Regions from separate parts of the Pseudomonas sp. 910_23 genome, predicted to be linked through region 2. Evidence: predicted binding sites of a transcription regulator. Region 2 holds the regulator's gene; the other holds the start of a gene.
What was found. The regulator FliA, encoded in region 2, starts transcription of late flagellar genes. The targets are predictions, from matches to a motif close to CTAAAGTTTNNNNNNNNNNNGCCGNTAA.
Positions count from the first base shown of each region.

Region 1 (10,694 bases), 130 kb from region 2:
TGTCCACCGGGAAGGTACGGCCCGAGACCTCGACAATCGGCGCATCGTCGAAGTGCTTGGAAAAGCGCTCCAGGTCGATGGTCGCCGAGGTGATGATGACTTTCAGGTCAGGGCGACGCGGCAGCAGGGTCTTGAGGTAGCCGAGCAGGAAGTCGATGTTAAGGCTGCGCTCGTGGGCTTCGTCGACGATGATCGTGTCGTAGCGTTCCAGATAACGGTCGTTCTGGGTTTCGGCCAGCAGGATGCCGTCGGTCATCAGCTTGATCAGGGTGTTGGAATCACTCTGGTCTTCGAAGCGCACCTGATAGCCGACCAAGGCGCCCAATGGCGTGGCCAGCTCTTCAGCGACACGGCTGGCGACACTGCGTGCTGCGATCCGGCGCGGCTGGGTGTGGCCGATCAGGCCGTACTGGCCGCGGCCGATTTCCAGGCAGATTTTCGGCAACTGGGTGGTCTTGCCCGAGCCGGTCTCGCCGGCAATGATCAACACCTGGTGTTTGAGCAGCGCGTCCTTGATCTCATCGCGCTTGGCGGCAATCGGCAGGCTGTCGTCGTAGCGAATCACCGGCAGGCTGGCGCGCCGCGCCGTGACCTGGGCACAGGATGCCTGCATCCGCGCCACCCACTGCGCCAGCTTGTCCTCATCGGGTTTCTTGCGCAGCTCAAGCAACTGCCGGCGCAAGCGGTGGCGGTCGGCGAGCATGGCGTGATCGAGGGTTTTGAGCAGTTGGTCGATGGTGGGTGCTTGGTCAGTCATCAGCTACTTCGACGGTCATCTATGTTATGCGCGGCCGGCAAGTGTGGCAGAAAAGCGACTCATCTGGCAGGTCAAACATGTGGGAGCAAGCCCTCCCACAAGAGAAAGCCTTACAGCGGGTCTTTTCGGCGATAGGGGAATACGTCGATAACCTTACCGGCGCGAATCGCGTCCTGCAGGCCCTTCCAGTAATCGGCGTTGTACAGCTCGCCATGCAGCTCATCGAACAACCTGCGTTGCCCGGCGTCGGCAAACAGGAACGGCGGGAACTCTTCGGGGAACACATCCAGCGGGCCGATGGAGTACCAGGGCTCTGAGGCCATTTCGTCCTCGGGGGTGCGTGGCGCAGGAATATGGCGGAAGTTGGCTTCGGTCAGAAAGCAGATTTCATCGTAGTCGTAGAACACCACGCGGCCATGACGGGTGACGCCGAAGTTTTTCAGCAGCATGTCGCCAGGGAAGATATTCGCCGCCGCCAGTTGCTTGATTGCCAGGCCGTAGTCTTCCAGGGCTTCGCGCACCTGGGCGGGGTTGGCGTTGTCGAGGTAGAGGTTGAGCGGGGTCATGCGCCGCTCGGTCCAGCAGTGGCGGATCAGCACGCTGTCGCCTTCCACTTCGACCGTGCCGGCCGCGACTTCCAGCAACTCGGCCAGGCACTCGGGCTCGAACTTGCTCAAGGGGAAACGAAAGTCGGCGAATTCCTGGGTGTCAGCCATGCGTCCTACCCGGTCGACACTCTTAACCAGCCGGTACTTCTCGATCACCGTGGCGCGGTTGACGTTTTTCGACGGTGAAAAACGGTCCTTGATGATCTTGAACACGGTGTTGAATCCCGGCAGCGTGAACACGCTCATGACCATGCCGCGCACGCCGGGGGCCATGATGAACTGGTCGTCGGTGGTGGCCAGGTGGTTGATGAGTGCGCGGTAGAATTCGGACTTGCCGTGCTTGTAGAAACCAATGGAGGTGTACAGCTCGGCAATGTGCTTGCCCGGCAGGATGCGCTTGAGAAAACCGATGAATTCGGCAGGCACCGGTACGTCGACCATGAAATAGGAGCGGGTGAACGAAAAGATGATCGACACGTCGGCTTCGTCGGTGATCAACGCATCGATCTGGATGCCGCGCCCTTCGCGGTGCAGCAACGGGATGACCAACGGCCACTGTTCGTCGCGGGTATAAATGCGCCCCACGAGATAGGCGCCTTTGTTGCGGTAGAGCACGGAGGAAAACAGCTCGACCTTGAGATCCGGGTCCTTGCACACCCAATCCGGCAGGTTTTCCCGCAGCTGGGCTTCGAGGCGACGCAGGTCGGCAGGAAGGTCGGCGTAAGGCTCGCTGAAGCTGTAGTCAGAGAAAATCTGCGCCAGCATGTCTGATATTTTACCGGCCGGCGTGTAGACCCGGGTTTGCGCCGCCCGCGCCCGGCGCAGGCTCGGCCGGGTGGTGTGGATGAACATGCAGCCGTCGCTGATCAGGTCATGGCTGAACAGGCCGCAGAAGATCGAGTTGTACCAGGTCTCGGACAACTCATCGTCAAAGCGCAGGTCGATCAGGCCGATATACGCGCTTTTCACCAGGGGCCACAGCTCGATGTCCTGCAGCGCACCCGCTTCGAAACCGGCGCGCAGGCGGGCAGTGACCTCGGCAACTTTCTCTTCATACAGGTTGATGCGTGCCGCAGACGCCGCCTGCCCTTGCTGCCACTGGGCCTTCTCGAAACGCTCGCGGGCCCCATCGGTGATCTGGTGAAAGTGCTCACGGTAATCGTCGAAACCGTCGAGGATCATCCGGGCGATAGCGAGGGCGGGCTGCGACATGCGGGAAACCTCGAACGGGTAGCGGGAAGCTCAGAGCTTAGCCAGTGAACGCTGGCAGGAGAAGGAGGATTTTTAAGGGGCCGTCGTAGTTAGCGATTGTGTCGGCCTGAGCACTGGGCAACACTCCCCGCCTGATTGGCGTAGGAGTTTTCCGTGAGACCTGTTGACACCCTCTACTTGCTGGGACTGGCTGCCATCTGGGGCGCGAGTTTCCTGTTCATGCGCATCATTGCGCCGGAAATCGGCACAGTGCCGACTGCGTTTTTCCGCGTGTCGATTGCCGCCGCCGGGTTGCTGGTGATCCTGGCGATGCTGCGCGTGAGCTGGGATTTCCAGGGCAAGTTCAAGACCGTTTTGCTGTTGGGGGTGATCAACTCCGGAATTCCGGCGACCATGTATTCAGTGGCAGCGCAGGTACTGCCGGCGGGTTATTCGGCGATTTTCAACGCCACCACGCCGCTGATGGGCGTGCTGATTGGCGGGTTGTTTTTCAGCGAGCGCCTGACACCGTCAAAAATAGCGGGGGTTGCCTTGGGGCTGTTTGGCGTCGCCGTGCTCACGCGCGCGGGGCCGGTGGCCTTTGATCTGCAATTGTTGATGGGCGCGCTGGCGTGCCTGCTGGCAACCACCTGCTACGGTTTTGCCGGTTTCCTGGCACGACGCTGGCTGGATCAGCGCGGCGGGTTGGACAGTCGTCTGTCAGCCTTGGGCAGTATGCTCGGCGCTACCTTGTTTCTCTTGCCGCTCTTTGCCTACAGCGCCATCAGCCATCCACCGGCAAGCTGGGGCGGCTGGCAGGTGTGGGCGTCGCTGCTGGGCCTGGGGCTGGTGTGTACGGCGTTCGCCTACATTTTGTACTTCCGCCTGCTGTCATCCATTGGCCCGGTCAAGTCGATGACCGTGACCTTTATGATTCCGCCGTTCGGCGTGCTGTGGGGGGCGTTGCTGTTGGATGAGCCGCTGTCCATGGCTCACCTGTATGGCGGGGTGCTGATTGCCGGAGCGTTGTGGTTGGTGCTGCGCCCGCAAAAACTATAGGAGCGCGCCCTTGCTCCTGGGGGTGCTTCGCCCCCCAACGCAAGCAAGCTTGCTCGCCACAGCAAGCTTGCTCCTACAGGGATAGGTTTTAGTTTTTACGGAATACAAACACCAAACCGACGATGATCAACGCCATGCCCAACAGGCTCAACAGCGCCAGGCGGTTGCCGAAGATCAGGTAGTCCATCACCGCGGTCACCGCCGGCACCAGGTAGAACAGGCTGGTGACATTCACTAGGTTGCCCCGGGCAATCAGGCGATACAGCAACAGCGTCGCCAGCACTGACACCACCAGCCCCATCCACAACACTGGCAGGTAAAAGCCCGCGCTGTGTTCAAAGTGGAACGGCTGGAAGGGCACGAACACCGCGCACAACAACAGCCCGGCCAGGTATTGCAGCGGCAATGTGCCCAAGGGGTTGTCGGTGATGCGCTTTTGCATGATCGAGCCAAACGTCATGCTCGCCAGCGCCAGCAGCCCGAACAGCATCCCGGCCAGGGACATGCCCGCCAGCCCGATGCCCTGGTACACCACCATGATCAACCCGGCCAGGCCCAACCCCAGGCCGAACAGCCGGCGTAACGAGCGCTGACGCTCCATCAGCACCACGGTGAGGATCGGCTGGACCCCCATGATGGTCGCCATCACCCCTGGGGTGACTTTGAGGTCCAGGGCCAGCAGATAGAAAATCTGGTAGGCCCCCAACAACACCATGCCCGTCGCCGCCGCATACAGCATGGGCTTGCCGGGACGTGGCAGCTTCAACTTGAGGATCGGCACCAGCACCACCAACCCCATCAGGGCGATGGCAAAGCGGATCAGCAGAAAGGCAAAGGGCGAAGCATGGGCCAGGCCCAACTTGGAGAAGATCGCCCCGCTGCTCCACAGCAAGACAAACAAGCTCGTCGAGGCCGCCGCGGCCACGGATTGTTTCGAAAGAACAGACATGAGTTACCACCTGTTATCAGGCAAAAAAGCCGACTCAGTAAGAACTGAATTTCAGTAGGTTTTTTTCAGGCAGGCACAGGGCAACAGCAAACAGCTGATCAGCCCGAAATGCCAACGCCCGGCGGTGATACGACTGCGTACACCGGCGTGCTACTGACAGGTGGGGGGTAGTGACTGATCTGCGCAGGCTGCTTTGCGCCGCACGGCACGACCACAGCGTTGACCGCTGAATCGACTACCGCTATGCGCTGGGAAGCTGACATGTGCTGATCTTTTTGAAGGGAGAAAGACGCGACGACTATAACCAGCCGCAAACATACTTTGCAATCCTTTCCCCCTTACCTTGTACGTAGAGGCGTTTTCATGCCCCCGAACCAGACCTCTCGCTATAATGCCGCCCGGTTTTTGTTAAGGATTTCACATGATTGCTCTGCCCTGGCTGTACCTCACACTACTTTGCATTGGCTATGTCACGGCCTTGATCTACGGCCAACTGGGCATACTGGCGGCGGTGTCAGTGGCGCTGTTGCTGGTGGCCGGCTACGCCGTACGCCAGCAACGCACTCCTTGGGCACGCTACCTGGGCCACGGCTTGTTTATCGTCCTGGCCCTGGGGCTGGCGATGCACTGGCTGCCGGGTTTCTACAATGGCCGAGGTATTGCACCCCAGCGTTTTACCCCGGACTCAGTGCCCTTCTCGATGTACCTGAACCAGGACAAACCCCTGATCGGCTTCTGGCTGTTGCTGGCCTGCCCGTGGATTGTGGCGCAACGTTCATTGCGCCTGTCGATCTGCGTCACCGCCCTGGCACTGACCCTGACCGCCATCGCTGCCCTGGGTGGCGCGGCCCTGATGGGGATGATCAGTTGGGCCCCCAAATGGCCGGACCAGGCATGGCTGTGGGTACTCAATAACCTGCTGCTGGTGACGCTGGTGGAAGAAGCGCTGTTTCGTGGCTATGTTCAGGGCGGCCTGAGCCAGCGCTTCAAACACCTGCCCTACGGCGAGAACCTCGCGCTGCTGCTGGCCTCGCTGTTATTCGGCCTGGCGCATTTTGGTGCGGGTTGGCAATGGGTAATGCTGGCGAGTATTGCCGGGGTCGGTTACGGCCTGGCGTATCGCTTTGGCGGGCTCGGCGCAGCGATTGCCACGCACTTTGGCTTGAATCTGCTGCACTTCGGGCTGTTCACCTACCCGATGCTGGCCGGCTGAGCCTTTCTTGCTGCAGGAGCGAGTTGTTGTGGCGAGGGAGCTTGCTCCCTCACCACAGCCAGCCCACTGCTCCCAGGATTGTTGCAAAAATAAGTTAAATAAATGCCCGCCATGGCCGATACCCCCTGAAAGCCTTGCGGATTGAACAATCATGCGTAATAACCAACCCGTTACCCAGCGCGAACGTACCTTCCCCGCTCAGCAACGGTTGATCTCCACCACAGATGCCAAGGGTGTCATTACCTACTGCAACGACGCGTTTGTCGAAATCAGTGGGTTCACCCGCGACGAACTGATCCGTGCCCCACACAACCTGGTGCGCCATCCGGATGTGCCCTCGGCCGTGTTCGCGCACATGTGGTCCACGCTCAAACAAGGCTTGCCATGGATGGGCATTGTCAAGAATCGCTGCAAGACCGGTGACCATTACTGGGTTAACGCCTATGTGACTCCGGTGTTCGACGGCAACCAGGTGATCGGCTACGAATCGGTACGCATCAAGCCCACCGCGGAGCAGATCCGCCGAGCCGAGGCGCTCTATCAACGCATCAACCAGGGCAAGTCGGCCATCCCCCAGCGCGACAAATGGCTGCCGGTGCTACAGGACTGGCTGCCGTTTATCCTGGTCAGCCAACTGAGCTTCATGATCGGCGCCACCCTCACCTCCCAGTGGGGCTTTGCCCTGGCGGCAGCGCTGTCGGTGCCGTTGGGCCTGCTGGGCCTGAGCTGGCAGCAGCGCGGCCTCAAGCGCTTGCTGCGCCTGGCCGAGCAGACCACCTCCGATCCGTTGATCGCGCAGATGTACACCGACAGCCGTGGCGCCCAGGCCCGACTGGAAATGTCGATCCTCAGCCAGGAAGCGCGCCTGAAGACCTGCCTGACCCGTCTGCAGGACACCGCCGAGCACCTCAACGACCAAGCGGCGCAGTCCAACACCCTGGCGCACAGCAGCTCCAGCGGCCTGGAACGTCAGCGCGTGGAAACCGAACAGGTAGCCACCGCCGTCAACCAGATGGCCGCGACCACCCAGGAAGTCGCCAGCCATGTGCAGCGCACCGCCGATGCCACCCAGGAAGCCAACCGCCTGACCGGTCGCGGCCGCGATATCGCCGGGGAAACCCGCGAGGCGATCCAGCGACTGTCGGTGGCCGTGGGCGAGACGGGCGTGACCGTCACCCAATTGGCCAAGGACAGCGATGAAATCGGCGGTGTGGTCGATGTGATCAAAGGCATCGCCGACCAGACCAACCTGCTGGCGCTCAATGCCGCTATCGAAGCCGCGCGTGCCGGTGAGATGGGCCGTGGATTTGCGGTGGTCGCCGATGAAGTGCGCCAACTGGCGCAGCGTACGGCCGAATCCACCGGGCAGATCCATACCCTGATCGCCAAGCTGCAACACACGGCGGCTGCGGCTGTGCAAACCATGGACGCCGGGCATCGCCAGGCTGAAGAGGGTGTAGCGCGGGTGATGGAAGCGGATCAGGCGTTGGTGGGCATCAGTGAGGCGGTGGCCAATATCACCGACATGACCACCCAGATTGCCGCTGCTACCGAAGAGCAAAGCGCCGTGGCCGAGGAGATCAGCCGCAATATCAGCACCATCGCACTGTTGGCGGATCAGACTTCAGAGCAGGCGATGAACTCGGCGCAGTTGAGTGAGGAGTTGACGCATACCGCCAATACCCAGTACTCGCTGGTGGAGCGTTTTAACCGATAAACCGCTATCGCAGGCAAGCCAGCTCCCACACTGGACGGTATTCACCGATAGAAATAGGTGAACCCAGTCCAATGTGGGAGCTGGCTTGCCCCCGATAGGGCCCTAACAGGCCCTGAGAAACTCAGCCACCTGCACCGCCGCCGCCTCCAAGTGCTGCTCATGGCTGAACCCCGAAGCCTTCAACGGCTTCAAGTCATGATCGCCCGCCACCAACCACATCACTTCAATACTCTCTGACAACTCATAATCCTGCACCGCTGCCCGATTGCCCAAGGCATCACGCTCGCCCTGCACAATTAACGTTGGCGTCGTAAGCGCAGCCAAGTGCTCCACCCGGGGTTTCTCTGGCTTGCCCACCGCATAGAACGGATAGCCCAGGCACACCAACCCATCGGCGCCCAGTTCATCGGCCAGTAAACTGGCCATCCGCCCACCCATGGACTTGCCGCCAACAGCCAGTTTCCCAGCGACATGACGTCGCACCTCGCCATACACCTCGCGCCAGCACTCCAGCAGTTTCGGCGCCGGATTCGGCGGGCGCTTGCCGCCATCCATACGGCGCTGGGCCATGTACGGGAACTCGAAGCGCACCACGCTCACGCCATGCCCGGCAAGGCGTGCCGCCATGTCGTTCATGAACGCCGAGTCCATCGGTGCCCCGGCGCCGTGGGCCAGGATCAGCGTGACCGGCTCGCCCGAAGCCGTGCCCGTGGCGACATCCCACAGCCAGCCGCGTTCGCGCACACACTGCGCCCATTGATCCCCGTCAATACTGGCCTTGTGCTCTTTGCCCATGCTTGCCTCGCTTTTTAGTCTGCCTATAACTCCAGCCCAAGTGCCGCACTTGCTTGGGTTGAACCGTGGATGGGGAACCATGAACACTACTTTAAGTACCGCCTATAACTACAAGGTGGTCCGCCAATTCGCCATTATGACGGTGGTGTGGGGCATCGTCGGCATGGGGCTCGGGGTTTTTCTCGCCGCCCAATTGGTTTGGCCTGCGCTCAACTTCGATTTACCCTGGACCAGCTTCGGCCGCCTGCGCCCGTTGCACACCAATGCGGTGATTTTCGCCTTCGGTGGCTGCGCGCTGTTCGCCAGCTCCTTCTACTCGGTACAACGTACCTGCCAGACTCAGCTGTTCGCGCCAAAAGTGGCCGCGTTCTGCTTCTGGGGCTGGCAGCTGGTGATTTTGCTGGCCGCAATCAGCCTGCCGCTGGGCTACACCAGTTCCAAGGAATACGCCGAGCTGGAATGGCCGATCGATATCCTGATCACCATCGTCTGGGTCGCCTATGCCATCGTGTTCTTCGGCACGATCATGAAGCGCAAGACCAAGCACATCTACGTCGGTAACTGGTTCTTCGGTGCGTTCATCATCACCGTGGCCATCCTGCATATCGTCAATAACCTGGAAATCCCGGTCAGCCTGACCAAGTCCTACTCGCTGTACGGCGGTGCGACGGATGCCATGGTGCAGTGGTGGTATGGGCATAACGCGGTAGGCTTTTTCCTCACCGCAGGCTTCCTGGGGATGATGTACTACTTCGTACCCAAGCAGGCCGAGCGTCCGGTGTATTCCTATCGCTTGTCGATCGTGCACTTCTGGGCGCTGATCACCCTGTACATCTGGGCCGGCCCTCACCACTTGCACTACACCGCCTTGCCGGACTGGGCGCAGTCCCTGGGCATGGTGATGTCACTGGTGCTGCTGGCGCCAAGCTGGGGCGGCATGATCAACGGCATGATGACCCTCTCGGGTGCCTGGCATAAGTTGCGCAGCGACCCGATCCTGCGCTTCCTCGTTGTGTCCCTGGCCTTCTACGGCATGTCGACATTCGAAGGTCCGATGATGGCGATCAAGACCGTCAACGCTCTCTCCCACTACACCGACTGGACCATCGGCCACGTACACGCCGGGGCGCTGGGCTGGGTGGCGATGATCTCCATCGGCGCGCTGTACCACATGATCCCGAAAGTCTTCGGTCGCGAGCAGATGTACAGCCTCGGCCTGATCAACGCGCACTTCTGGCTGGCCACCATCGGCACCGTGCTCTACATCGCCTCGATGTGGGTCAACGGCATCGCCCAGGGCCTGATGTGGCGTGCGGTCAACGAAGACGGCACCTTGACCTACTCCTTCGTCGAAACCCTGGTGGCCAGCCACCCTGGCTTCATCGTGCGGCTGGTGGGCGGTGCGATCTTCCTCACCGGCATGTTGCTGATGGCTTACAACACGTGGCGCACCGTGCGTTCGGCGCAGCCAGCTGAAATCAGCGCCGCAGCGCAGATGGCCTGAGGACTCGATGATGAAACACGAAACGATTGAAAAAAACGTCGGCCTGCTGATGCTGCTGATGGTGCTCGCCGTGAGCATCGGCGGCCTGACCCAGATCGTCCCGCTGTTATTCCAGGACGTGACCAACAAGCCGGTGGAAGGCATGAAGCCCTACACCGCGCTGCAGCTGGAGGGCCGCGACATCTACATCCGCGAAGGCTGCGTGCAGTGCCACTCGCAGATGATCCGCCCGTTCCGCGCCGAGACCGAGCGCTACGGTCACTACTCGGTGGCCGGCGAAAGCGTGTGGGACCACCCGTTTCTGTGGGGCTCCAAGCGCACCGGGCCGGACCTGGCCCGCGTCGGCGCGCGCTACTCGGACGACTGGCACCGCGCGCATTTGTACAACCCGCGCAACGTGGTGCCGGAGTCGAAAATGCCGGCCTATCCGTGGTTGGTCACCGCCGCCGTGGACAGCAGCCACACCGAGACCAAATTGAAAGTGATGCGCACCCTCGGCGTGCCGTACACCGACGACGACATCAACGGCGCGGTCGCCAGCCTCAAGGGCAAGACCGAGATGGACGCGCTGGTTTCCTACTTGCAAGTGCTCGGCACTGCCATCAAGAGCAAGAGGTGAGCCATGGGATTTGAATTCGATGCAGGCACCATCCGCGGCCTCGGCACGCTGGTGGTCGCCATCGCCTTTATCGGCCTGTCGCTGTGGGTGTTCAGCCCACGGCGCAAGTCGGAGTTTGACGATGCGACCATGCTGCCGTTTGCCGATGAACCCTCCCCAACCGACGCTCAAGCAGAGCCAGTAACAAGGAGCACTCGGCCATGACTACTTTTTGGAGTACATGGATCTGCGTATTGACCCTCGGCAGCCTGATCGGCCTGACCTGGCTGTTGGTCGGCACCC
Region 1 covers NZ_VXCZ01000004.1:203,977-214,670, forward strand. The annotation lists gene hrpA (ATP-dependent RNA helicase HrpA) at 1-757, opposite strand, end outside; gene aceK (bifunctional isocitrate dehydrogenase kinase/phosphatase) at 868-2,577, opposite strand; gene FW800_RS06645 (DMT family transporter) at 2,731-3,615, shown strand; gene FW800_RS06650 (DMT family transporter) at 3,704-4,564, opposite strand; gene FW800_RS06655 (CPBP family glutamic-type intramembrane protease) at 4,986-5,777, shown strand; gene FW800_RS06660 (methyl-accepting chemotaxis protein) at 5,929-7,494, shown strand; gene FW800_RS06665 (alpha/beta family hydrolase) at 7,597-8,289, opposite strand; gene ccoN (cytochrome-c oxidase, cbb3-type subunit I) at 8,369-9,793, shown strand; gene ccoO (cytochrome-c oxidase, cbb3-type subunit II) at 9,804-10,412, shown strand; gene FW800_RS06680 (CcoQ/FixQ family Cbb3-type cytochrome c oxidase assembly chaperone) at 10,416-10,616, shown strand; gene ccoP (cytochrome-c oxidase, cbb3-type subunit III) at 10,613-10,694, shown strand, end outside.
Region 1: a site for FliA is predicted at 5,872-5,899, ahead of FW800_RS06660 (methyl-accepting chemotaxis protein). Genes of this name have one in related genera too.

Region 2 (10,694 bases):
GGTGGTGGTCTTGCCGACTCCACCCTTTTGATTGGCAACTGCCCAGACTCTCATTCGGTTGGTTCCTCCCGGCGGGCACAGGCGCGACCGAGACATGGCATAAGGTTATTGAGCCGGTGACGGAGAATTGACGGCGCTTGCCCGAACCGGCGACTTTGCAGGGGCCGGTGCAGTTTGTGTGCCAGCGCGCTTCAACGCCGCATCCGGTGTTGCATTGGCCGTGCCGGTGCCGGTCAGGCTGCGACGTACGTCCAGGTTGCGCGACACCACCAGCACCACCCGGCGGTTGCGTGCCCGCCCTTCCACTGTGGCGTTATTGGCCACCGGCTGGAATTCACCATAGCCCACCGACGCCAGCCGCTGAGGGTTCACACCCTGCATGGCCAACATGCGCACGATGCTCGATGCACGGGCCGATGACAGTTCCCAGTTGGTCGGGTACTGCGCGGTGCTGATGGGAAAATTGTCGGTGAAGCCTTCCACGTGGATCGGGTTTTCAAACGGTTTGAGGATTGCCGCCACCTTGTCGATGATGGTGAACGCCTGGTCACTGGGCAACGCATCGGCACTGGCAAACAACAGGCTGGAGTTGAGTTCGATCTCCACCCACAACTCGTTGCCGCGTACGGTCATCTGATTGGAACTGATCAGGTCGCCAAAGGCGGCACTGATGTCGTCGGCGATGCTTTTGAGCGGGTCACTGGTGCCGCCGACACCGGCAGCGATCTCATCGCTGTCGTTAACCAGCGGCTTGGCCGGGGTGACGGTCTTGGGCCGCTCGTCACCGATGGGAATCGGCTTTAGCGCACGCTCGGTATCGTTGAACACGCCCACCAGCGCCTGGGAAATGATCTTGTACTTGCCTTCGTTGACCGACGAAATCGAATACATCACCACGAAAAACGCAAACAGCAAGGTGATGAAGTCCGCGTAGGACACCAGCCAGCGCTCGTGGTTGACATGTTCTTCAGGCTCGCGACGGCGACGGCTCACAGGCGGTTCCTCCCCATCAATCCATGAAGCCCTGGAGCTTCAATTCGATGGAGCGCGGGTTCTCACCTTCGGCAATCGACAGGATGCCTTCAAGCAGCATTTCGCGATAACGCGACTGGCGCATGGCAATCGACTTGAGCTTGCTGGCCACCGGCAACAGCACCAGGTTGGCACTGGCCACGCCGTAGATGGTCGCCACAAACGCCACGGCAATACCGCTGCCCAGTTGCGAAGGATCAGCCAGGTTGCCCATCACGTGGATCAGGCCCATCACCGCGCCGATGATGCCGATGGTCGGCGCGTAGCCACCCATGCTTTCAAAGACTTTGGCCGCATTGATGTCACGGCTTTCCTGGGTGTAGAAATCCACCTCCAGGATGCTGCGGATCGCTTCCGGCTCAGCGCCGTCCACCAGCAATTGCAGGCCCTTGCGTGCGTAGCTGTCGGGCTCGGCATCGGCCACGCCTTCCAGGCCCAGCAAACCTTCCTTGCGGGCAGTGAGGCTCCAGTTGACCACGCGGTCGATGCCGCCGGGCAGGTCGACCCGTGGCGGGAAAATGATCCACACCAGGATCTGCATGGCCCGCTTGAACGAGCTCAGCGGCGACTGCAACAGCGCCGCGCCCACGGTGCCACCAATCACGATCAGCGCCGCCGGGCCATTGGCCAGGGCGCCGAGGTGGCCGCCTTCGAGGTAGTTGCCGCCGATGATGGCGACAAATGCCATGGTGATCCCGATCAGGCTCAAGACATCCATCAGAGGCAGGCCTCCACCAGATGCTTGCCGATGTCGTCCAGGCTGTAGACCGCGTCAGCCAGGTCAGCCTTGACGATGGCCATGGGCATGCCATAGATCACACAGCTGGCTTCGTCCTGGGCCCAGATGGCGCTGCCACCTTGCTTGAGCAGGCGTGCGCCTTCACGGCCATCGGCGCCCATGCCGGTGAGCACCACCGCCAGAACTTTGTCACCGTAGGACTTGGCCGCCGAACCGAAGGTGATATCCACACACGGCTTGTAGTTCAAGCGCTCGTCGCCCGGCAGGATTTTGATCGCACCACGGCCGTCCACCATCATCTGCTTGCCACCCGGCGCCAGCAGCGCCAGGCCAGGACGCAGGATGTCGCCATCCTCGGCTTCCTTGACGGTGATCCGGCACAGCTTGTCCAGGCGCTCGGCGAACGCCTTGGTGAACGCCGCGGGCATGTGCTGCACCAGCACAATCGGCGCCGGGAAGTTGGCCGGCAGCTGGGTCAACACCCGCTGCAAGGCCACCGGGCCACCGGTGGAGGTACCGATGGCAACCAGCTTGTAAGCCTTGCGCTTGGGCGCTGGCGAATGGGTGCTCGGTACAGCGGCGGCACGTACCGGCGCCACCGCAGGCCGAGCCACCGGCGCAGGGGCCGGGCGTGCAAACGATGAGGTCGGTGCAGCCGCTACGGGCGCAGGCGTAGGTGCCGGCGCAGGTGCACTGAACAGGCTGCGACGGTTACTGCGGGAAATGCTGTGCACCTTCTCGCACAGCATCTGCTTGACCTTGTCGGGGTTGCGCGAGATGTCTTCGAAATTCTTCGGCAGAAAGTCCACCGCGCCGGCATCCAGCGCGTCGAGGGTCACCCGTGCGCCTTCGTGAGTCAGCGACGAGAACATCAATACCGGGGTGGGGCAGCGCTGCATGATGTGACGCACGGCGGTAATGCCGTCCATCATTGGCATCTCGTAGTCCATGGTGATCACGTCCGGCTTCAACGCGATGGCCTGATCGATCGCCTCTTTACCGTTGGTGGCCGTGCCGACCACCTGGATCGTTGGATCGGCGGAAAGAATTTCCGAGACGCGGCGGCGGAAGAAACCCGAATCGTCCACCACCAGGACCTTGACTGCCATAAACACTCCGTTAGGTGGGGCGGGCATGACCGCCCTGCCCCACCAGAATCAAATACGCCGTGCGGCGTAACGCTTGAGCATGCTTGGAACATCGAGAATCAACGCGATCCGACCGTCACCGGTAATGGTTGCGCCCGACATGCCCGGGGTGCCCTGCAGCATCTTGCCCAAAGGCTTGATCACCACTTCTTCCTGGCCCACCAGTTGATCGACCACAAAGCCGATGCGCTGGGTGCCCACGGACAGAATCACCACATGGCCTTCACGCTGCTCTTCATGCTTGGCCGACGCCACCAGCCAACGCTTGAGGTAGAACAATGGCAATGCCTTGTCGCGCACGATCACCACTTCCTGGCCGTCCACCACGTTGGTGCGCGACAGGTCGAGGTGGAAAATTTCGTTGACGTTGACCAGCGGGAAAGCGAACGCCTGGTTGCCCAGCATCACCATCAGGGTCGGCATGATCGCCAGGGTCAACGGCACCTTGATGACGATCTTGGAGCCCTGGCCCTTGGTCGAGTAGATGTTGATCGAGCCGTTGAGCTGGCTGATCTTGGTTTTCACCACGTCCATGCCGACGCCACGGCCGGACACGTCGGAAATCTCGGTCTTGGTCGAGAAGCCCGGGGCGAAGATCAGGTTGTAGCACTCGGTGTCGGTCAGACGGTCGGCGGCGTCCTTGTCCATCACGCCGCGCTTGACCGCGATATTGCGCAAGATGGTCGGGTCCATGCCTTTGCCGTCATCGGTGATCGACAGCAGGATGTGGTCGCCCTCTTGCTCTGCGGCCAGGATCACCTTGCCGTTACGCGACTTGCCGGCGGCTTCGCGTTCTTCCGGGGTTTCTACCCCGTGGTCGACCGCGTTGCGCACCAAGTGGACCAGCGGGTCGGCGAGGGCCTCGACCAGGTTTTTATCCAGGTCGGTTTCTTCGCCCACCAGTTCCAGGTTGATTTCTTTCTTGAGCTGGCGCGCCAGGTCGCGGACCAGGCGCGGGAAGCGGCCAAAGACTTTCTTGATCGGCTGCATCCGCGTTTTCATCACGGCGGTTTGCAAGTCGGCGGTGACCACATCGAGGTTCGACACGGCCTTTTGCATGGCTTCGTCGCCGCTGTTGAGGCCCAGGCGCACCAGGCGGTTACGCACCAGCACCAGTTCGCCGACCATGTTCATGATGTCGTCCAGGCGTGCGGTATCGACCCGCACGGTGGTTTCGGCTTCACTGGCGGGCTTTTCCGCCGCGGCCGGTGCCGCTGCACGGGCAGGTGCCGGCGCGGGTGCTGGCTTGGCGACTGGCGCAGGTGCTTTGGCAGCCGCCGGTGCGGCAGTGGCGACCGCTGCGGCGGCAGCCGGGGCCACTTCGGTGAACTTGCCTTTACCGTGCAACTCGTCCAGCAGCGCTTCGAACTCGTGATCGGAGATCAGCCCGTCGTCGGCAGGCCCGGCCTTGGTGGTCGGGGCGGCAGCCGTGGCCGCGACTTCCGGCAGGGCTTCGGCCACAAAGGTGCCTTTGCCATGCAGTTGGTCGAGCAGTGCTTCGAACTCATCGTCGGTAATGTCGGTGCTGGCATTGGCATCCGGCACTTGCGGCGGCGCCACAGGGGCCACGGCATCGGCCGCGAACTGGCCTTTGCCATGCAACTGGTCGAGCAGGGATTCGAATTCTGCGTCGGTAATGTCTTCGCTGGTCGGCGTGGCGACAGGTGCAGCCGGCGCTTCAGCCTCGGCCTTGACCGCATTGAGCGAGTCGAGCAGCTGTTCGAACTCGCTGTCGGTCACGTCCGGCTCGGCTTCTACCACCGGCTCAGGCGCCGCTTGCACAACCGGCGCAGCAGCAGCCGGTTCAGCCAGGCGCGCCAGGGCGGCCAGCAGTTCCGGGGTAGCCGCCGTGATGGGCGCACGTTCACGCACCTGGCTGAACATGCCGTTGACCGCATCCAGTGCTTCGAGAATCACGTCCATCAATTCCGAATCAACGTGACGCTCACCCTTGCGCAGGATGTCGAACACGTTCTCGGCGATGTGGCAGCACTCCACCAGTTCATGGAGCTGGAGGAAGCCGGCGCCCCCTTTTACAGTGTGAAAACCGCGAAAAATTGCATTGAGCAGGTTCGCATCATCCGGTCGGCTTTCCAGCTCGACCAGTTGCTCGGACAGTTGCTCTAGAATTTCGCCGGCCTCTACAAGGAAATCCTGAAGGATTTCTTCATCGGCGCCGAAGCTCATGGGTGTGCTCCTTAGAAGCCTAAACTGGATAACAGGTCATCTACGTCATCCTGACCTGACATAACGTCTTCACGTTTATCGGCATGAATCTGCGGACCTTCACCCTTGGCGAGATGTTTTTGTGGATCTTTTTCCGAGAGGATCGCTTCGCGGTCGTGTTCGATGCCGGCAAAACGGTCGACCTGGCCGGCCATCAGCACCAATTTGAGCAAGTTGCTTTCCACTTCGGTGACCAACTGGGTCACGCGCTTGATCACTTGGCCGGTGAGGTCCTGGTAATCCTGGGCCAGCAGAATGTCGTTGAGGTTGCTCGCCACCGTACGGTTCTCTTGCTCGCTGCGCGACAGGAAACCGTCGACCCGACGCGCCAACTCACGAAATTCCTCAGCGCCCACTTCACGGCGCATGAAGCGGCCCCAGTCAAGGCTCAGGGCCTGGGCTTCGCTGGCCATGCCGTTGACCAGAGGCGTGGCGTTTTCCACCAGGTCCATGGTGCGGTTGGCAGCGGCCTCGGTCAGCCTGACCACATACGACAGGCGCTCAGTGGCATCGGTGATCTGGGAAATTTCTTCGGCCTGGGGCATGCGCGGGTCAATCTGGAAATTGACGATTGCACTGTGCAGCTCGCGTGTGAGCTTGCCCACTTCCTGGTACAGGCCGCGGTCACGGGTCTGGTTAAGCTCATGGATCAACTGCACCGCATCGGCGAACTGGCCTTTTTCCAGGCTGTCGACCAACTGGTGAGCATGTTTTTTCAGGGTCGACTCAAAGTCGCCCTGTGACGTTTCGTTATGCTCCATAGCTCCCCCGCGATGGCATTAGCCGTGGATGCGTTCGAAGATTTTCTCGATCTTCTCTTTCAAGGCCAGTGCCGTGAATGGCTTGACCACGTAACCGTTGACCCCGGCTTGGGCGGCTTCGATGATCTGTTCACGCTTGGCTTCGGCGGTCACCATCAGCACAGGCAGGCTGCGCAGTTTTTCATCGGCACGCACATGGCGCAGCAGGTCGATACCGGTCATACCCGGCATGTTCCAGTCGGTTACCAGAAAGTCGATGCTCCCGCTGTTGAGGATCGGAATCGCCGTCAGGCCGTCATCCGCCTCGACCGTGTTGGTGAACCCAAGGTCACGCAACAGGTTTTTAATGATCCGCCGCATCGTTGAGAAGTCATCAACGATGAGGATTTTCATGTTCTTGTCCAATTCGACCTCCAAGCAGTCTTAAACGCGCCCAGCACCTGGACGCGCCATTTCAATCAACAGGCGTTACACAAAAAGGACTGCCCAGGGCACCACGGTACTCACCCGCAAAACCCTGCGGTTTCGCGGTAGCGTCTGCAGTGTCCCCACACTGCCTGTCAGCGCGCGCGCCACTCTCCCAATCGCCCCCGCAAGCGGGCTGCGCACTGGCTATGCAATTGGCTGACACGCGACTCGCTGACCCCCAGGACCTCACCGATTTCCTTGAGGTTCAGCTCTTCGTCGTAGTACAGCGCCAGCACCAGGCGCTCACGCTCGGGCAAGTTGGCAATCGCGTCCGCCAACGCTTTCTGGAAACGTTCATCTTCCAGATCGCGCGACGGTTCAAGATGTGCACTCGCGCCGTCCTCGTGCAGCCCTTCGTGTTCGCCGTCCTGTAAAAGGTCGTCGAAACTGAACAGGCGGCTGCCCAAGGTATCGTTCAAAATCCCGTAGTAATCGTCGAGACTCAATTGGAGTTCGGCCGCAACTTCATGATCTTTAGCGTCACGACCGGTTTTTGCTTCAATTGCACGAATTGCATCACTGACCATGCGGGTATTGCGGTGTACCGAACGCGGCGCCCAATCGCCTTTACGCACCTCGTCGAGCATTGCGCCACGAATACGGATACCCGCATACGTCTCGAAACTCGCACCCTTGCTCGCGTCGTATTTGGTCGACACTTCAAGCAGGCCGATCATGCCAGCCTGGATCAAGTCCTCGACCTGCACGCTCGCCGGCAGGCGCGCCAACAGGTGATAGGCAATGCGCTTGACCAGAGGCGCATAGCGCTCGATCAATTCGCCCTGGCTGTCACGTGCCGACTTTTTGTAAAGGTTGTAGCCGCTGGATGTCATAGCACCGGTCCCGCACTCGTCTGATGCACCAAACGCTCGACGAAAAACTCCAGATGCCCCCGCGGATTGGCGGGCAACGGCCAGGTATCGACCTTCTGGGCAATGGCCTTGAACGCCAGTGCGCATTTCGAACGAGGGAACGCTTCGTAGACCGCACGCTGCTTTTGCACGGCCTTGCGCACACACTCGTCATAGGGAACTGCGCCGACGTATTGTAAAGCCACATCGAGGAAGCGATCCGTGACCTTGGTCAACTTGGCGAACAGGTTGCGCCCTTCCTGCGGGCTCTGGGCCATGTTGGCCAGCACGCGAAAGCGGTTCATGCCGTAGTCACGGTTAAGCAGTTTGATCAGCGCGTAGGCGTCGGTGATGGAAGTGGGTTCGTCGCACACCACCAGCAGCACCTCCTGCGCGGCGCGCACAAAGCTGACCACCGATTCGCCGATCCCGGCGGCGGTGTCGATCACCAGCACGTCGAGGTTGTCGCCGATATCACTGAAGGCCTGGATCAGCCCGGCATGTTGCGCGGGGCTCAGGTGCACCATGCTCTGGGTGCCCGAGGCAGCCGGCACAATACGAATGCCACCGGGCCCCTGGAGCAGCACATCGCGCAGCTCACAGCGGCCCTCGATCACATCGGCAAGGGTATGTTTGGGTGTCAGCCCCAGCAGAACGTCCACGTTCGCCAAGCCCAAATCAGCATCCAGCAGCATGACGCGACGGCCAAGCTCTGCCAGGGCCAGGGACAAATTCACTGACACGTTAGTTTTGCCGACGCCACCTTTGCCGCCGGTCACCGCGATCACCTGTACGGGATGCATGCTGCCCATTTTATTTCTTTACCTTGTCTTGCTTAGACGCAGGCTACATGGCTTGGCCGCTTGAAACGCTTGCAGACCATCGATGTAGGTACATTTCACGGTGTTCATCCTGCCTCAACCGACCCGTTTTGCCGGGTGGTGGTAAAGGTCGGCGAACATATCGGCCATCGCTTCCTCGCTAGGCTCTTCTTGCATTTGCACACTGACGGCACGGCTGACCAACTGATGACGGCGCGGCAGATGCAGATCATCAGGGATCCGCGGCCCGTCGGTCAGGTAGGCGACCGGTAATTCATGACTGATGGCCAGGCTCAACACTTCGCCCAGGCTCGCGGTTTCGTCGAGCTTGGTGAGGATGCAGCCGGCCAGACCGCAGCGTTTGTAACTATGGTACGCGGCGGTAAGAACCTGTTTCTGGCTGGTGGTTGCAAGCACCAGGTAGTTTTTCGACTTGATGCCACGCCCGGCCAGACTTTCGAGCTGCATACGCAGGGCCGGGTCGCTGGCTTGCAGGCCGGCGGTATCGATCAGCACCACGCGCTTGCGCAGCAGCGGGTCGAGGGCATTGGCCAGGGACTGGCCCGGGTCGACGTGCGTCACCGGCACATTGAGGATGCGGCCCAGGGTCTTGAGCTGCTCCTGGGCGCCGATGCGGTAGCTGTCCATGCTCACCAGGGCGATATTCTGTGCGCCGTACTTGAGTACGTAGCGTGCGGCCAGCTTGGCCAGGGTAGTGGTCTTGCCCATGCCGGCGGGGCCGACCATGGCAATCACACCGCCCTCTTCCAGGGGTTCGATTTCCGGGGTGGCGATCATGCGCGCCAAGTGCGCCAGCAACATGCGCCAGGCCTGACGCGGCTCTTCGACTTCGGCGGTCAAGGCCAGCAGGTCGCGGGACAAAGGGCCGGACAAGCCGATGCGTTGCAGGCGGCGCCACAAGTTGGCTTGCTGGGGCTTGCTGCCTTGCAGTTGCGTCCAGGCCAACGAGCCCAGCTGCACTTCCAGCAGTTCACGCAGGCCATTGAGTTCAAAGCGCATCGAATCGAACACACGCTGGTCGACAGCAGCAGCCGGGGCGGGCGCGGCTGGACGCGGCGGTTCGACAAATGTCGGCTCTACCAGCGGCTCGGCGGCGGTCAGCGGCAAGCCGGCAAACAACTGGCGATTGGTGCTGGCATCGCTGTCACCGCGCATGCTCAGTTCAGCCTGGGCCGACACAATGCGCGAGGCGGTCTTGCGCAGCTCGTCTTCGAGCTCCATGTTCGGCACGCGCGGGGCCAGCGCCTGCGGCGTGTAATCCAGGGCAGCCGTCAGCTCGACACCGCCGGCGATACGACGGTTACCGATAATCGCGGCATCGGCGCCCAGCTCATCACGGACCAGTTTCATGGCCTGACGCATATCGGCGGCGAAAAAACGCTTAACTTGCATAACCCACTACCTCAGCCATTGGGCCCAACTGTCGCGACGATAGTCACTTGCTTATTGTCAGGAATTTCCTGGTAAGCCAACACGTGCAAATTCGGTACAGCCAGGCGTCCAAACCGCGACAACATCGCCCGAACCGGGCCGGCCACCAGCAGGATCACCGGGTTGCCTTGCATTTCCTGGCGCTGTGCGGCGTCGATCAACGAACGCTGCAGCTTTTCAGCCATGCTCGGCTCCAGCAAAACGCCCTCTTCCTGGCCTTGCCCTGCCTTCTGAATACTATTGAGCAATATTTGTTCCAACCTGGGTTCCAGGGTGATCACAGGCAGCTCGGACTCAATGCCTACAATGCTTTGCACGATTGCACGGGACAATCCGACGCGCACCGCCGCCACCAGAGCGGCAGTATCTTGACTCTTGGCGGCATTGTTGGCGATGGCCTCGGCAATGCTGCGAATGTCACGCACCGGCACCTGCTCGGCCAACAGCGCTTGCAGCACCTTGAGCATCTGCGACAGTGTCAGGACACCCGGCACCAGCTCTTCGGCCAGTTTCGGTGAGGATTTGGCCAGCAAGCCCATCAATTGCTGGACTTCCTCGTGACCGATCAGCTCGTGGGAGTGCTTGTAGAGAATCTGGTTGAGGTGCGTGGCAACCACGGTGCTGGCATCCACCACGGTGTAACCCAGCGATTGCGCCTGGCTGCGCTGGCTGACTTCGATCCACACCGCTTCCAGGCCAAAAGCCGGATCTTTGGCGGTAATGCCGTTGAGCGTGCCGAACACCTGCCCGGGGTTGATCGCCAGCTCGCGGTCCGGGTAGATCTCGGCTTCGGCCAGGATCACGCCCATCAGGGTCAGGCGGTAGGCACTGGGGGCCAGGTCGAGGTTGTCGCGGATATGCACGGTGGGCATCAAAAAGCCCAGGTCCTGGGACAGCTTCTTGCGCACGCCCTTGATCCGCGCCAGCAATTGCCCGCCCTGGTTGCGGTCCACCAGCGGGATCAGGCGGTAGCCGACCTCCAGGCCGATCATGTCGATCGGGGTCACATCGTCCCAGCCCAGCTCCTTGGTTTCCTGGGCGCGGGCCGGGGATGGCAGCAGATCCTGCTGGCGGGCAATCTCTTGCTGGGCCTGGACCTTGACCGCGTTCTGCTTTTTCCAGAACAGGTAAGCTGCGCCGCCGGCCAGGGCCGCCATGCTCAGGAACGAGAAGTGGGGCATACCCGGCACGATGCC
Region 2 covers NZ_VXCZ01000004.1:69,871-80,564, forward strand. The annotation lists gene FW800_RS05975 (ParA family protein) at 1-54, opposite strand, end outside; gene motD (flagellar motor protein MotD) at 106-993, opposite strand; gene FW800_RS05985 (flagellar motor protein) at 1,010-1,750, opposite strand; gene FW800_RS05990 (protein-glutamate methylesterase/protein-glutamine glutaminase) at 1,750-2,880, opposite strand; gene FW800_RS05995 (chemotaxis protein CheA) at 2,929-5,106, opposite strand; gene FW800_RS06000 (protein phosphatase CheZ) at 5,118-5,906, opposite strand; gene FW800_RS06005 (chemotaxis response regulator CheY) at 5,925-6,299, opposite strand; gene fliA (RNA polymerase sigma factor FliA) at 6,467-7,207, opposite strand; gene fleN (flagellar synthesis regulator FleN) at 7,204-8,037, opposite strand; gene flhF (flagellar biosynthesis protein FlhF) at 8,143-9,459, opposite strand; gene flhA (flagellar biosynthesis protein FlhA) at 9,471-10,694, opposite strand, start outside.